DNA from 3 places in the Serratia sp. CoH_134_PS_4 genome. Region 2 is predicted to be linked to each of the others. Evidence: predicted binding sites of a transcription regulator. Region 2 holds the regulator's gene; each other region holds the start of a gene.

Region 1 (4,965 bases), 650 kb from region 2:
AAACAAGGCTGGCACGTCATACTCTGGCTCCATCGTCTGAAACAGTGGCGGCACGGTGAGCATGTTTCGCAACCGGCTGCTGAATAACAAGCGTTGGGATCCGTCGGTTTAGGGGGTATACTCGCTCTCCATTTTGCCGGAGAGAATCACATGCTTGCAGGTATGCCGTCCCTGAGCCATCTAGAGCAGCAGGAAGCTGCTGATCGTATCCATTCGTTGATGGAACAAGGCATGAGCAGTGGTGAAGCCATTGCGCGCGTTGCACAGGAAATCCGCGAAAAACACCAGGGTGACCAGGTCAGCGTGCTGTTTGATGACGAAGACGATGAAGAGCATCAGGAACGGCCGGACGATCTGGCTGATGATGACTCGGAAGAAGACGAAAACTATTGATATTTCAGGGGCCGGCAAGCCGGCCCCGAAGAATTACCCTTCAACCACGACCGCAGCCGCAGCCTGTTTGGCTGATTCTACCGCCAGCGCTATGTTTTCTGCCGTAGCCAACGCGACACCCATCCGACGTTGACCGTCAATGTCCGGTTTACCGAATAAACGCAGTTGGTTGTGACCGACCAGCGCGTGGTCCAGACCGCTGAAACGCAGGTCACGGCTGGTCAACTGTGGCAGAATGACTGCGGATGCCGAAGGCCCGAACTGGCGGATCGCACCAATGGGCAGACCCAGGAAAGCGCGAACGTGCAGGGCGAACTCGGACAGATCTTGCGAAATCAAGGTCACCATGCCGGTATCATGCGGCCGTGGGGACACTTCGCTGAAAATAACCGCGTCCCCACACACAAACAGTTCTACACCGAACAGACCAAAACCCCCCAATGCTTTCACCACGTTTTCCGCAATCGCCTGCGCACGGCTCAACGCCAGATCGCTCATCTGTTGAGGTTGCCATGATTCGCGGTAATCCCCATCTTCCTGGCGATGGCCGATTGGCGCACAGAAATGCACGCCATCAATTGCACTGATGGTGAGCAGGGTGATTTCAAAGTCGAACTCCACCAGACCTTCGACAATCACTTTACCGCCCCCGGCACGGCCACCCTGTTGGGCATACTCCCAGGCTGCGTTTAGCTGTTCCGGACGGCGGATCAGGCTTTGGCCTTTGCCGGATGAACTCATGACCGGCTTGATGATGCAGGGATAGCCGATGTCATCGACAGCCTGCTGGAATGTCACTTTGTCATCAGCAAACCGATAAGGCGAGGTGGGCAGACCGAGCGTTTCTGCGGCCAAGCGGCGGATGCCTTCGCGGTTCATGGTCAGTCGCGTTGCCTCGGCGCAGGGCACCACATGGTGTCCTTGCTGTTCCAGCTCAACCAGCATGCTGGTGGCAATGGCTTCGATCTCTGGCACGATATAGTCAGGACGTTCCTGTTCAATCACGGCTTTCAGTGCGTTGCCGTCCAGCATGTTAATAACGTGGCTGCGGTGTGCCACGTGCATGGCGGGAGCATCGGCGTAGCGATCAACAGCGATCACTTCCAGTCCCAAACGCTGGCATTCGATGGCAACTTCTTTACCCAGCTCGCCGGAGCCGAGCAGCATAACGCGGGTGGCGGAGGGGCGCAGGGCGGTTCCAATAGTTAACATAGTCTCGTACCTGGATCTGTGGAGTGTAAAGCGGTCTGATAATGGGCGTGCAGTATATACGAAAACGTTTGCGTGTGCAGCCGAAGGCCAACCTATTGCTGCCACCGCCGTCAAAACCCGCAAGTGGCGGCTTTTTTTATGTGTGAAATCCGTAATCCCCCCTATCTCTGTTATCATCTGCGGTTAATTCGGTGCTGCCCATGGGCGCGCCGCCATTCCATTTGCCATATAAGAGTTATCGCCGTGAGCACAGTTTCTTTTTCTTCCCTGCCGCTGCCAGCCGAACAGTTGGCCAACCTCAACGAATTGGGGTATGCCGAAATGACACCGGTGCAGGCTGCTGCATTGCCCGCCATCCTGAAAGGGCAGGACGTACGTGCCAAAGCAAAAACCGGCAGCGGTAAAACGGCGGCATTCGGCATCGGCCTGCTGGATAAAATTAACGTTGCCCAAGTGGCTGCGCAGGCGCTAATCCTGTGCCCGACACGTGAACTGGCGGACCAGGTGAGCAAAGAGCTGCGCCGTCTTGCCCGCTTCACTCAAAACATCAAAATTTTGACCCTGTGTGGTGGCCAGCCTATGGGGCCACAGCTCGACTCCCTGGTGCATGCACCGCATATTGTCGTGGGGACTCCGGGGCGTATTCAGGAACACCTGCGTAAGAAAACGCTGGTGTTGGACGAACTGAAAGTGCTGGTCTTGGACGAAGCCGACCGCATGCTGGACATGGGTTTTGCCGATGACATCGACGATGTGATCAGCTATACGCCGCCGCAACGTCAGACGCTACTGTTCTCGGCAACCTATCCGAGCGGTATTGAACGCATCAGTGCCCGCGTACAGCGCAATCCGTTAAATGTGGAAGTGGACGACGGTGAAGAACAAACCACCATCGAACAACGTTTCTATGAAACCACCCGCGATCAGCGCCCAGCGGTGTTGGTGTCGGCCATTCGTCATTATCAACCGTCTTCCTGCGTGGTGTTCTGTAACACTAAACGTGATTGCCAGAGCGTATATGAAGCGCTGGAAGCGCGAGGCATAAGCGTATTGGCGCTGCATGGCGATCTGGAACAGCGCGATCGCGATCAGGTTCTGGTGCGCTTTGCCAACCGTAGCTGCCGTGTACTGGTGGCGACCGACGTTGCTGCACGCGGTCTGGACATTAAAGAGCTGGAACTGGTTGTCAATTATGAACTGGCATTTGATCCCGAAGTGCATGTACACCGTATAGGTCGTACCGGCCGCGCTGGTCTGAGCGGCCTGGCAATTAGCCTGTGCACACCGCAGGAAATGGCGCGTGCGCATGCGATTGAAGAGTATTTGCAGATACGAGTTAACTGGGCACCGGTGTCTGAACTGAGTGGCGCGAGCCATACGACACTTGAAGCCGAGATGGTCACCTTGTGTATCGACGGTGGGCGTAAGGCCAAAATCCGTCCTGGTGACATTCTTGGTGCCTTGACCGGCGACGCCGGGTTAACGGCAGCAGAAGTGGGCAAGATAGACATGTTCCCCGTGCATGCTTATGTGGCGATCCGCAAGGCGAGCGCCCGTAAGGCACTGCAACAGCTCACACAGGGTAAAATCAAGGGTAAGAACTGCAAGGTGCGGTTGTTGAAATAAATCACGTCAGGGGTGCACTTGCATCCCTGCGTAAAATCACCTTATACTGTATAAAATTACAGTATTCTAACCTTTGAGGAATGCGCATATGGCAGTTGAAGTTCACTATGTGGTGGTGAGAAACGGTGAGGAAAAGATGACTTTCGCAACCAAGAAAGAAGCCGATGCTTACGACAAAATGCTGGATCTGGCCGACAGCCTTGGTGAATGGTTGCAACAGGCGCCATTGAGCCTGGATGACGAGCAACGTGAAGGGCTGAGTTTCTTCCTGGCGGAGAATAAAGACGTGCTGGGGCAAATCCTGCGCGGCGCCGCGCCGGTGGAAACACCGAAGAAACCGGCCAAAGTTAAAGCGGAAAAACCTGTCGCTACCACAAAAGAGGGATCTGCGTCAGAAAAGCAGGCAGCATAATGACTTATGTTGCGGCAATGTGATGAAAAAGGATCTAGAATGAGCCGTGAAATAACTTTCTTCAGTCGCTTTGAACAAGACATCTTGGCCGGTCTCAAGACCATCACCATTCGGGATGCCAGTGAATCTCACTTTGAACCCGGTGAGGTCTTACGTGTTAGCCGTAATGAAGACAACGTATTCTTTTGCATGATTGAAGTCCTGTCAGTCACGCCGGTACGGCTGGATGCGTTAACCGAGCTGCATGCTCGGCAGGAAAACATGTCGCTCAGCGAGCTGAAGCAGGTGATCAAGGAAATCTATCCGGGGCTGGATGAGCTGTTTGTCATCACCTTCGCGAAGCGCTGATCTTTCGCCAGACCAGTTGTGAGCCAAGGGCAAATGCCTGCGGATAGCGTAAATCACAACTGGAGGGAATATGAGAACAACAGGTCTGAGTTTAGCCGTAGCACTGTTGGCCATGGCAGGTTTAACCACGACGGTGCAGGCGCAAGAGCAACGTAGCGCCAAAGTGGCGCAATGCGCGGGTCTGCAACCGGCAGACGTTGCTGCACAGGTGAAACGCGATTATCTACAAAACCGCATTACACGCTGGGAATCGGATAAAAAGCTGCTGGGTACCGCTACCCCGATCGCATGGGTAAGCCCGGACGCTATTTCCGGCAAAGATGCCGTCTGGCAGGTGCCGTTGACAGTGCGCGGCACTAAGCAGGATAAAACCTACAACGTCACCCTCGACTGCAATGCGGGCAAAATCACCTACAGTGAACCACAGTAATACCCGATTTCTGGCGGTGTCGTTTACGTTTGCCTGCCTGAAAATATTAAGCCCGCCTTATTCAGCGGGCTGTTTGTTCCAGGCTAGTGTTAGTCAGTAAATGGGATGACCAATTCACCCGGTTTTACTTCCAATCCTTTGGCCAGTTTCTTGGCCATTGCCTCTGTTTTACTGTTGTTCGGGTTCAGAACGTAGGCCGGTTTTTGATCAAAATAGGATTTTAGCGACTGATTCAGATACGGCGTCAGCGCTTTCATCACTGTCTGCATTTTCTCCGGCTGCACGCTATAGTCAGTCAATTCCATGTCCTTCAGGAATACCGCGCCTTGCTCACGATCATAGACCGGTTGTGCTTTCAGCGTTAGCTTCAAATCTGCCGTCTGCGGGCCGAGAATCGAGGTAATATTCACTTTCGCATCGCCAGAAAGGGTAACCTTGCCGGGTTCACTGCGGCCAATTTGGCTCTGCAATTGAGTCAGTACGATATTGGCGTCCAGCAACCCCGGCACACCGATCTGCTTTTGGTAATCGTTATGTTTTTGCA
Region 2 (4,965 bases):
GCATCTGCGTAAACAGGTCGTTCCCCAGATCATAATGTTCTTTACCGACAATCCAGGCGCGTTTTTTCGATTGCAAATTGGTTAATCGCGCGGCGGCAATTCGGAGGGTATCTTTGAGATGGCGGGGGAGTTTCTTTTCCAGGCCAGCGCGGACCACATGGTGAAAGAATATATCCAGCCGTTCACACTCCCACCAACCGTCCATATAGCTTTCGCCAAGGCCAAGGGAGCCTTCCTGCAGAACGCGTTTAAAAAAACTGGGATTTTTAACCTGAATATCGAATGGGCGTGAGCCGTTTATTTCAATACCGGCCATGCTGAGCATTTCATGAGCGATACGATACCATTGGTTATCCTGAATGCTCACATCTTCTATACACGATGAACTCATAGCTTCTCCATCACCTTCTTCTGACTTATGACCCGTCAAAAAATAGCTTAGACAAATTCTGCGGGTGCATACGTTTACCTACGGTAAAAAGGTCCCGTGGCGTCTGATATCCGACTATGAACAGAGGAAAATTTTAAGAAGGTTCCTGCGCAAGAAACGCGGGAAAGGCAATCCTTAAAAAAGTGTGACGCCATACGCGTACACAACAGCAATTTGTGATAAAGAAATTATAAAAGTGTTATTTTAAAAGGTCGTTTTGAGTATAGGCTTGCCGAGGCGCTTACTCAACTGTAAATCGCACTCGGCAAAAATATTCTTTAAGTGATTATTAATAATGACAATTATGACGCAGGGTTAGCATGTTCCTGCTGTGTTACGCGTCTATCGTCCTCCACTGTTCCCCGTTGCCACACATAGCCCAATGCGGCCAACAACACGGTTGAAACCATTACCGTCACCGTTGCCAATAACGGTTGGGCAATAAATGCCGAAACCAACATACTGGCGACAAAACACAAACCCAACTGCAAGGTGTTTTGCAAGGCTGCGGCTTTACCCGTGCCCTCAGGGAACGGCGTCAACGCATTCGCCACTACGATTGGATAGGTGGCGCCGTTAACGAGTGCCATCACGCAGAACGGAATCAACAAGGTGGTCAGCGTTGGCTCAGTCAGTGTGGCAACCAGGTATAGCGACACCATACTTATGCCATAAGCTACCAGCAGCCAGGGTAATAAGGTGTTGCCATTCATGCGGTTTAGCGCGGTGCGGCAACCATAACCCCCCAATAAGAACGCCAGCGTCTGTGGCACGTAGCTCAGACCAATATCGTTTGGGCTGTACCCCATATCACCAAGAATAAACGGCGAACCGGTCAGCCAGGCGAAGAAGCCGGCTGAGCAGGCGGCAAAGATCATGACGTTACCGCTGAAAGCACGTGATTTCAGGAGCTGGAAGAACGTTAGGCCGTTTTTCTTATTGGCGGAAGACGCCGCTTTGGCGTTTTCTTTCAGCAGTAATGTCGGCAGTAATAAAACAACGGTGATGCCCAGCAGCACGGCGAAAATGGCGCGCCAACCCATGTGGTTTAACAGCCATGCCCCGACCAGCGGTGCCAATGCCGGGGAAAGTGCCACCAGTGGCATGATGGTGGCGAAAACGCGGTTTGCCTTACCTTCACGATAACGGTCAATGACGAGCGCTTGCCAGGTGACCGCGGCGGAACAGACCCCAATCGCCTGGATAAAACGCAGCGACCAGAGCTGAACGGCATTCTCTACCCACAACATCCCCAGGCAGCCCAAGGCAAACAGGGCCAGACCAATCAACAGCACGGGCTTACGGCCAAGGTGATCGGAAAGCGGACCCCAGAGCAATTGTGCAAAGGCAAAGCCGGCCAGGAAGATACTCAAACTGGCGCTGATCGCCCCGGCAGAGATTTGCAGGTCTTGTTGCATCACGCCAAAAGCGGGCAAGTACATGTCGGTAGCCAGGTAACCCAGCATACTCAGGCCGGCAAGATAGAACATAAAGCCAAAGGAATTTCGCATGGTATTTCTCGTTAATATTTTATTGTCGCAGGTTTTTAGCGCCGGCAAGTGTATCCGGCTGGATCTCTGCTTGTGAAACGGTAATATTTGCAAAGTGCTGTTAAAAAAATTGAAGGCAAAGCCATGTGGTCTGAATATTCTCTTGATGTAGTGGATGCGGTCGCCCGAACCGGCAGTTTCAGCGCAGCGGCGCAGGAGTTGCATCGGGTACCTTCGGCGGTCAGTTATACCGTGCGGCAACTTGAGCAATGGCTGGCGGTACCGCTGTTTGAGCGCCGTCATCGCGACGTGGAACTGACGCCTGCCGGCGTGCTATTTATTCAGGAGGCGCGCGGTGTCATCAAAAAAATGCTCGACACGCGTCGGCAGTGTCAGCAGGTGGCCAACGGCTGGCGTGGCCAGTTGAAAATTGCCGTAGATATTATCGTCAAGCCTCAACGTTGCCGTCAGTTGGTGTTGGACTTTTATCGGCATTTTCCTGACGTTGAATTATTGGTTCAGCCAGAAGTGTTCAATGGCGTCTGGGATGCGTTGGTGGATGGGCGTGCTGATATGGCGATAGGTGCGACACGGGCCGTACCGGTCGGCGGTGGGTTTGCCTTTCGCGATATGGGCGATATGCGTTGGTTGTGTGTGGCCAGCCCGCAACATCCACTGGCGGCTCAGGATGGGTTGTTAAACGATGATCAGCTACGGCCTTTCCCATCGCTCTGTCTGGAGGATACCTCACGCAATCTCCCCAAGCGGGTCACCTGGACGTTGGATAACCAGCGGCGCTTGGTGGTGCCGGACTGGTCGTCGGCGGTGGATTGCCTGTGCGCCGGATTGTGTGTCGGGATGATGCCTGCGCATCAGGTCTTGCCGTTAGTACAACGTGGCGAGCTGGTGGCGTTACAGTTGCAGGAGCCGTTCCCAGCCAGCCCTTGTTGCCTGACGTGGCAGCAAAATACGCCTTCTCCGGCGATGGCCTGGCTGTTGGACTATTTAGGGGACAGTGAAACGTTGAATCAGGAATGGTTAAGCGAAGTGACGCCGGAAACCGCAGTGGCTTCCGGCCCGAATGACTAGCGGCGGTAATCGATGAACGGGCCGTCAGCAACCGAACGGCGCTCAACCAACTTGGGATGCACCTCAATCACCTGTGATTCTTCACGCTTGCTGATGATGCGATCCAACAACATGGTGAATGCCATCTCACCCAAACGCTCTTTGGGCTGATGAATAGTGGTCAGCGCCGGGGTGAAATAGCGCGCATTGCGCACGTTATCGTAGCCAATGACCGAGATGTCTTGAGGCACGCGTAGCCCAAGCTCATCGGCGGCGCAGATAGCCCCCATTGCCATAATATCGCCACCACAGAATACCGCTGTCGGACGCTGTTTCTGCGACAGTATCTGGTGCATGGCCTTGTAGCCGGATTCTGGCTCAAAGTCACCCTGGACGATCCACTCGTCGCGCACGTCGATATGGGCTTCCTCCATCGCTTTTAAGAAGCCCTGATGGCGCCCGCCCCCTGTATTACGTGACAGTTGGCCGGGAATGGCGCCGATATCGCGGTGTCCGCGTTCGATCAGATAGCGCCCAGCCAGATAGCCACCTTCGAACGCATTATCAATGATGGTATCAGTAAAATCACCGCGTGCGGCGCCCCAGTCCATGACAACCATTGGGATGTTGCGGTAATCTTCCAGCATGCCAAGCAATTGGTCCGGATATTCTGAACACATCACCAACAAGCCATCGACGCGCTTTTGCGCCAGCATTGCCAGATAGGCACGCTGTTTGTCCAAATTGTTGTGCGAGTTACACAGTATCAGCGTATAGCCTTTGCTATAGCAGCTGTTTTCTACCGCTTCGATCACTTCAGCAAAGTAGGGCGCTTCACTGGAGGTTGCCAGCAGGCCAATCGATTTGGTGTGATTGACCTTCAGACTGCGCGCCACTGCGCTGGGTGAATAATGCAGCTCTTTAATTGCGGCACTCACGGCCGCTTTAGTCTCTTCGGCGACGAAACGAGTCTTATTGATGACGTGCGAAACGGTGGTGGTGGAAACGCCAGCGCGTTTGGCCACATCTTTAATCGTTGCCATGTAAAGAATGACTCCTGAACTCACATGTTGCAGTATGTAAGTGTGATGTTAATCGTTTGCCTGCGTAGATCCTTCTCCAAAGAAGCGAAAACTGAGTTTTTAGTGTGTTGAAGTCGTCAGCGCTTGGTCAGGAGGGGCATTTTTGCCGGTACACAGTTGTGAACTGCGAATTTTGTCCCATATTGAGCAAAAGGGGAAGAGGTAATCGGTATTATAAACCGGGAAATGATAACAAGATTTTATTGGCCAACTGTGTGAAAATGGTTTGACGCATTAATTGTGTGCCTTTTATCCTTGGGAAAACCAATCTGAAAAGGAGTTGTAATGGATACCGATCTGAAAATGTCACTGTTCACCACTGTCTGTGCGCTGGCCGTGATTATTGCTTTTAGCTTCACTGCAGCATTGAACTGATCCCCGAAGTAAAAACAGGCGCCGCTTCGTGCGCCTGTTTGCCTTATCCCACGCTATGCCAGGTTTTTCTCCACAAATGCCCAGTTAACCAGCGCCCAGAAGTTCTCCAGGTAAGTCGGGCGGGCGTTGCGGTAATCGATGTAGTAGGCGTGTTCCCACACGTCGACAGTCAGCAAGGGTTTATCTTCACCGGTCAGCGGCGTGCCCGCGTTCGACGTGCTGACAATGGCCAGCGAGCCGTCAGTCCTCTTCACCAGCCAGGTCCACCCGGCGCCAAAGTTTTTGATTGCAGCATCGCTGAATTGTTCTTTAAAGGCAGCGAAAGAACCAAACGCCTGATTGATAGCAGCAGCCAATGCGCCCTGAGGCTCACCGCCGCCCTGTGGCGATAAGCAGTGCCAATAGAAGGTGTGGTTCCATACCTGAGCGGCGTTGTTGAAAATGCCGCCGCTGGACGCCTTGATAATCGCCTCCAAAGACAACCCGTCAAACTCGCTGCCTTTCAGCAAATTGTTCAGGT
Region 3 (4,965 bases), on a different contig from region 2:
TCCCCACACCGTTGGGCAACATTTACGCCACCAATATCACCCCGGACAAACAGCAAGGCATCGGTGGCTATTCTTTTGACGAGTTTGATCGCGCTATGCGCCAGGGGATCGCCAAAGATGGCCATCGGTTGTATCCCGCGATGCCGTATACCTCTTACGCCAAAATGAACGCGGAAGATATGCGTGCGCTGTATGACTACCTGATGAAGGAAGTCCCGGCGCAGAATACGGCCAACCGTGCCAGTGATATCAGCTGGCCGTTGTCGATGCGTTGGCCGCTGGCTGTCTGGAACCAACTGTTCCATGACGATACGCCTTACCAGCCGGACAGCAGTCAGAGTGCCGAATGGAATCGTGGTGCTTATTTGGTGCAAGGGGCTGGGCACTGTGGCAGTTGCCATACGCCGCGCGGCTGGGCGATGCAAGAGAAAGGGCTGGACAGCAAAGAACCTGCCTTCCTGAGTGGCGCTGAGCTAGATGGTTGGTACGCATCGGGATTACGCGGTCTGAAGCAGGACGAGGTGGTGTCTTTGCTGAAAACAGGGCGCAGCCAACATGCTGCGGTCGCCGGGCCGATGAGTGAGGTGGTAAGCCACAGCACGCAGTACCTCACGGACGGCGATCTGAATGCCATTGCCATCTATTTGCACAGCCTGGAGGCAGAAAAACCGTCGGCGGAAAAACCTGTCGCAATGGCGGTCGACAACTGGAAAGCGGGGCAAAGCACCTACGCCATGTACTGTTCAACCTGCCATGGCAATAAGGGCGAGGGGAGCGACAACACCATTCCGGCACTGGCGGGCAATGCGACGGTCACGGCGGAGAACCCACTCACCGCGCTGCGCGTGGTGTTGGAAGGCGCGCATACGCCTATCACACAACACGCCACGGCGATCGCCATGCCGGGTTACGCTTGGGCATTGGATGACCAGCAAACTGCCGATCTGATGAGCTATTTACGAGGAAGTTGGGGCAACCAGTCGGCACCGGTTACGGCGCAGCAGGTGCAGGAGACGCGCAAGCTGGCGGAGAAATAACCAGACACTGTCCTATTTGAAGCGGCTTCATTGTTGGCTGCCTGCGCTTCCCCCGTCATGGACTATTTGTACGTTCTTGGGGATGCGCTGGGTTGCCGTCGCTAGGCAATGCCAATTATGCGCAATACGGGCGCGGCTCATCGGGGCCGCGCCCTTTTCAATTACATCACTTTATGTGGGCCGAAGCATTCGTAGTGGATGCGATCGGCATCTACCCCCATCTCCAGCAACTGTTTGGCCACATACTGCATGAACGGGACCGGGCCGCAGAAATAGTAATGCATCTGTGGGGTGCTGAGCGTTTCGCGTAGAGCACTCAGATTCATCAGACCACGGCTCTGGTAGTCACGGCCTTCTACATCGTCTGCACCTGGTTGGTTGTACCACACGTGACGGCTCAGGTTTGGCATACGTTTGGCAATATCCGCAACTTCATCGGCAAAGGCGTGAACGCTGCCGTTTTCCGCTGCATGCAGCCAGTGTATATCCGCCGGATGCTGGCTATCGTGCAGGGTATTTAGCATGCCGAGCATCGGGGTCTGGCCAACACCGGCGGAAATCAGCGCCACAGGTGTTTCCGGCTGCGCGTCGAGGAAGAAGTCCCCGTGCGGTGGGGCGAGGTAAATTACGTCTCCTTCTTTGGCTTGCTGATGCAGGAAGTTAGAGACTTTTCCCTGATCTTCACGTTTGACTGCGATACGGTAGTATTCGCCGTTAGGTGAGGTGGTCAGTGAGTATTGGCGTATTTCCTGGTTTTCCATGCTGTCATGTTTGATGTAGACCGCCAGATATTGGCCCGGCTTGAAGTCGATCACTTTGCCGCCGTCAACGGGCGCCAAGACGAAACTGCAAATCACGTCGCTTTGCGGCTGTTTTTTGACGATGCGGAAAGCTCGCAGGTCACGCCAGCCACCGTTGGCGGTTGCACTGGCCTGATAAATTTGGTCTTCGCGCTGGATAAACACATTCGCCAACACGCCATAGGCTTTGCCCCAGGCATCCAGTACCTCTTGGCCCGGGCTGAACATTTCGTCCAATGTGGCCAGCAGATGACCGCCGACAATTTGATATTGATCCGGTTGAATATTCAGGCTGGTGTGTTTGTGGGCAATACGCTCTACGGCAGGCAGCAGGGCCGCCAGATTTTCGATATTCGCGGCGTAGGCACAAATTGCGTCGAACAGTGCCTGGCGTTGATCGCCATTGCGCTGGTTGTTCATGTTGAACACATCTTTTAATTCGGGGTTGTGTTCGAACATGCGGTCGTAGAAATGCGCGGTCAGTTTCGGCCCGGTAGCGGCCAGCAGGGGAATAGTAGATTTTACGGTGGCGATGGTTTGGCTATCCAGCATGGTAGCGCTCCTTGGTCGATCATTATTGGTGTTTTGTAATGATGCATTTTAAATGCACCTTTAAGTTTGAATGCATCCTAGCGGTTTCTGTTGCGGCTGTAAATACCCCTGATTTTTTTGCGGGGTCGCTCAGCGGCGATCCCGCTCACAGAACATGAAAAAACCGCATTCTTAGCATGAGTAAAAGTCCGTTGCCCAATGGCACTGTTTATCGGATCAAAACCTTGCTGCGCCTAAAGCCAATCGTTTGCGTAAAAACCTCTGTCAAGACCTATCCTCGGTAGGGGGAAACAGTTTACACTGTGTCCCAGAGCCCAAACGGGTGGTGATTTTTTAGTTAGCCGATTTAAGTCAGGAGAAGCCGGATGTTAAAGCGTGAAATGAACATTGCTGATTACGATGCCGAACTGTGGCGTGCAATGGAGCAAGAAGTTGTGCGCCAGGAAGAGCACATTGAGCTGATTGCGTCTGAGAACTACACCAGCCCGCGTGTTATGCAGGCTCAGGGTTCCCAGTTGACCAACAAATACGCTGAAGGCTATCCAGGCAAGCGTTATTACGGCGGCTGCGAATACGTGGATATCGTTGAGCAACTGGCTATCGACCGTGCTAAAGCACTGTTCGGTGCCGATTATGCCAACGTACAGCCGCACTCCGGCTCTCAGGCAAACTTTGCTGTTTATACCGCGCTGCTGCAGCCGGGCGACACCATTTTGGGGATGAACCTGGCACACGGCGGTCACCTGACTCATGGTTCACCTGTCAACCTGTCCGGCAAGCTGTATAACGTGGTGCCTTACGGCATCGACGAAAAAGGCCAAATCGACTACGCAGATCTGGCCAAACAGGCACAGACTCACAAACCAAAAATGATCATCGGTGGCTTCTCGGCCTTCTCCGGTATCGTTGATTGGGCAAAAATGCGTGAAATCGCCGACAGCATTGGTGCTTACCTGTTCGTTGACATGGCGCACGTTGCAGGCCTGATCGCCGCTGGCGTTTATCCTAACCCGGTACCACACGCACACATCGTCACCACCACAACGCATAAAACCCTGGCGGGTCCGCGTGGCGGCCTGATCCTGGCGAAAGGCGGTGATGAAGAGCTGTACAAGAAACTGAACTCTGCAGTGTTCCCTGGCGGCCAGGGTGGCCCGCTGATGCACGTGATTGCCGGTAAAGCGGTAGCGCTGAAAGAAGCGATGGAGCCTGAGTTCAAGATTTACCAGCAACAAGTGGCTGATAACGCCAAAGCCATGGTGCAAGTGTTCCTGGACCGCGGCTACAAAGTGGTTTCCGGCGGTACGCATAACCACCTGTTCCTGCTGGATCTGGTTGACAAGAACCTGACCGGTAAAGAAGCTGACGCAGCCTTGGGCCGTGCCAACATCACCGTGAACAAAAACAGCGTGCCAAACGATCCTAAGAGCCCATTCGTCACCTCCGGTGTGCGTATCGGTACGCCAGCAGTGACTCGCCGTGGCTTCAAAGAAGCTGAAGTGCGTGAATTGGCGGGTTGGATTTGTGATGTGTTGGACAACATCAACGATGAAGCCACCATCGAACGTACCAAGAAGAAAGTATTGGATATTTGCGCCCGCCTGCCGGTTTACGCATAACTCTGCTTTCCCTTTAAAAACCCGCTTCGGCGGGTTTTTTTATACCTGTTGCAGACAAACTGTGAACTACCTAGCACTCTACCCCCTAGACGGTGAATGTACATTGCTAGCCAGTGTGACCTCTGTCAAAGTATCGCCTTCACACCGGAGGGATCATGGTTTTGCAATCAACGCGTTGGCTCGCTCTTAGCTATTTCACCTACTTCTTTTCTTATGGCATCTTCTTACCTTTTTGGGGCGTTTGGTTAAAAGGTGAGGGCATACCGCCTGAAACTATCGGTATTCTGCTTGGCGCAGGTCTGGTTGCACGTTTCCTGGGAAGTTTGCTGATAGCCCCCCGGGTAAAAGATCCCTCTCATCTGGTGACGGCACTGCGCCTGCTGGCATTGCTGACACTGGCTTTCGCCATCGGGTTTTGTTTTGGTAATGGCTGGGGCTGGCTAATGTTAGTGATCGCCGGCTTCAATCTGTTCTTTTCGCCGTTAGTCCCGCTTACAGACGCGTTGGCCGGTACCTGGCAAAAACAGATCGCTATGGATTACGGTCGTGTCAGGCTGTGGGGATCGCTGGCGTTTGTGATTGGTTCGGCGTTGACCGGTCAGATGGTTTCCGTTTGGGGCCATAACGCTATTCTCTACAGCTTGATTATCAGCATATTAGCCATGCTGTTGGGCATGATGCTGAAACCGAGCGTGATGCCACAGGGCGAAGCGCGTACCCACAATGAAGCAGACCGTTCATTGCGGGAGATGCTTAAAGAAGGGCCGGTTTGGCGCTTCTTGTTGTGCGTAACCCTGTTGCAAGGTGCACACGCGGGTTATTACAGTTTTGGGTCCATTTATTGGCAAGAGGCAGGTTATTCGGCATCGACCATCGGTTACTTGTGGTCGCTGGGCGTCGTGGCAGAGGTGATCATTTTCGCCAGCAGCAATTTCCTGTTCCGTCGCTGGAATGCGC

Evidence for each region. The regulator PurR, encoded in region 2, represses purine synthesis genes. The targets are predictions, from matches to a motif close to CANGCAAACGTTTGCNTG.
Region 1: the regulator PurR is predicted to act here: its motif matches at 1,663-1,680, upstream of purT (formate-dependent phosphoribosylglycinamide formyltransferase).
Region 3: the regulator PurR is predicted to act here: its motif matches at 2,626-2,643, upstream of glyA (serine hydroxymethyltransferase).

What each region holds. Positions count from the first base shown of each region.
Region 1 covers NZ_JBXWKI010000001.1:202,274-207,238, forward strand. Annotated here, with positions in the region: gene AC2FCQ_RS00950 (glycosyltransferase) at 1-87, shown strand, start outside; gene AC2FCQ_RS00955 (YoaH family protein) at 151-393, shown strand; gene purT (formate-dependent phosphoribosylglycinamide formyltransferase) at 427-1,605, opposite strand; gene dbpA (ATP-dependent RNA helicase DbpA) at 1,849-3,231, shown strand; gene AC2FCQ_RS00970 (YebG family protein) at 3,320-3,643, shown strand; gene yqfB (N(4)-acetylcytidine aminohydrolase) at 3,683-3,991, shown strand; gene yebF (protein YebF) at 4,062-4,421, shown strand; gene AC2FCQ_RS00985 (lipoprotein) at 4,511-4,965, opposite strand, start outside.
Region 2 covers NZ_JBXWKI010000001.1:854,823-859,787, reverse strand. Annotated here, with positions in the region: gene cfa (cyclopropane fatty acyl phospholipid synthase) at 1-391, opposite strand, end outside; gene punC (purine nucleoside transporter PunC) at 733-1,941, opposite strand; gene punR (DNA-binding transcriptional activator PunR) at 2,065-3,009, shown strand; gene purR (HTH-type transcriptional repressor PurR) at 3,006-4,031, opposite strand; gene cydH (cytochrome bd-I oxidase subunit CydH) at 4,356-4,445, shown strand; gene sodB (superoxide dismutase [Fe]) at 4,499-4,965, opposite strand, start outside.
Region 3 covers NZ_JBXWKI010000006.1:125,668-130,632, forward strand. Annotated here, with positions in the region: gene AC2FCQ_RS11760 (c-type cytochrome) at 1-1,037, shown strand, start outside; gene hmpA (NO-inducible flavohemoprotein) at 1,199-2,389, opposite strand; gene glyA (serine hydroxymethyltransferase) at 2,755-4,008, shown strand; gene AC2FCQ_RS11775 (3-phenylpropionate MFS transporter) at 4,164-4,965, shown strand, end outside.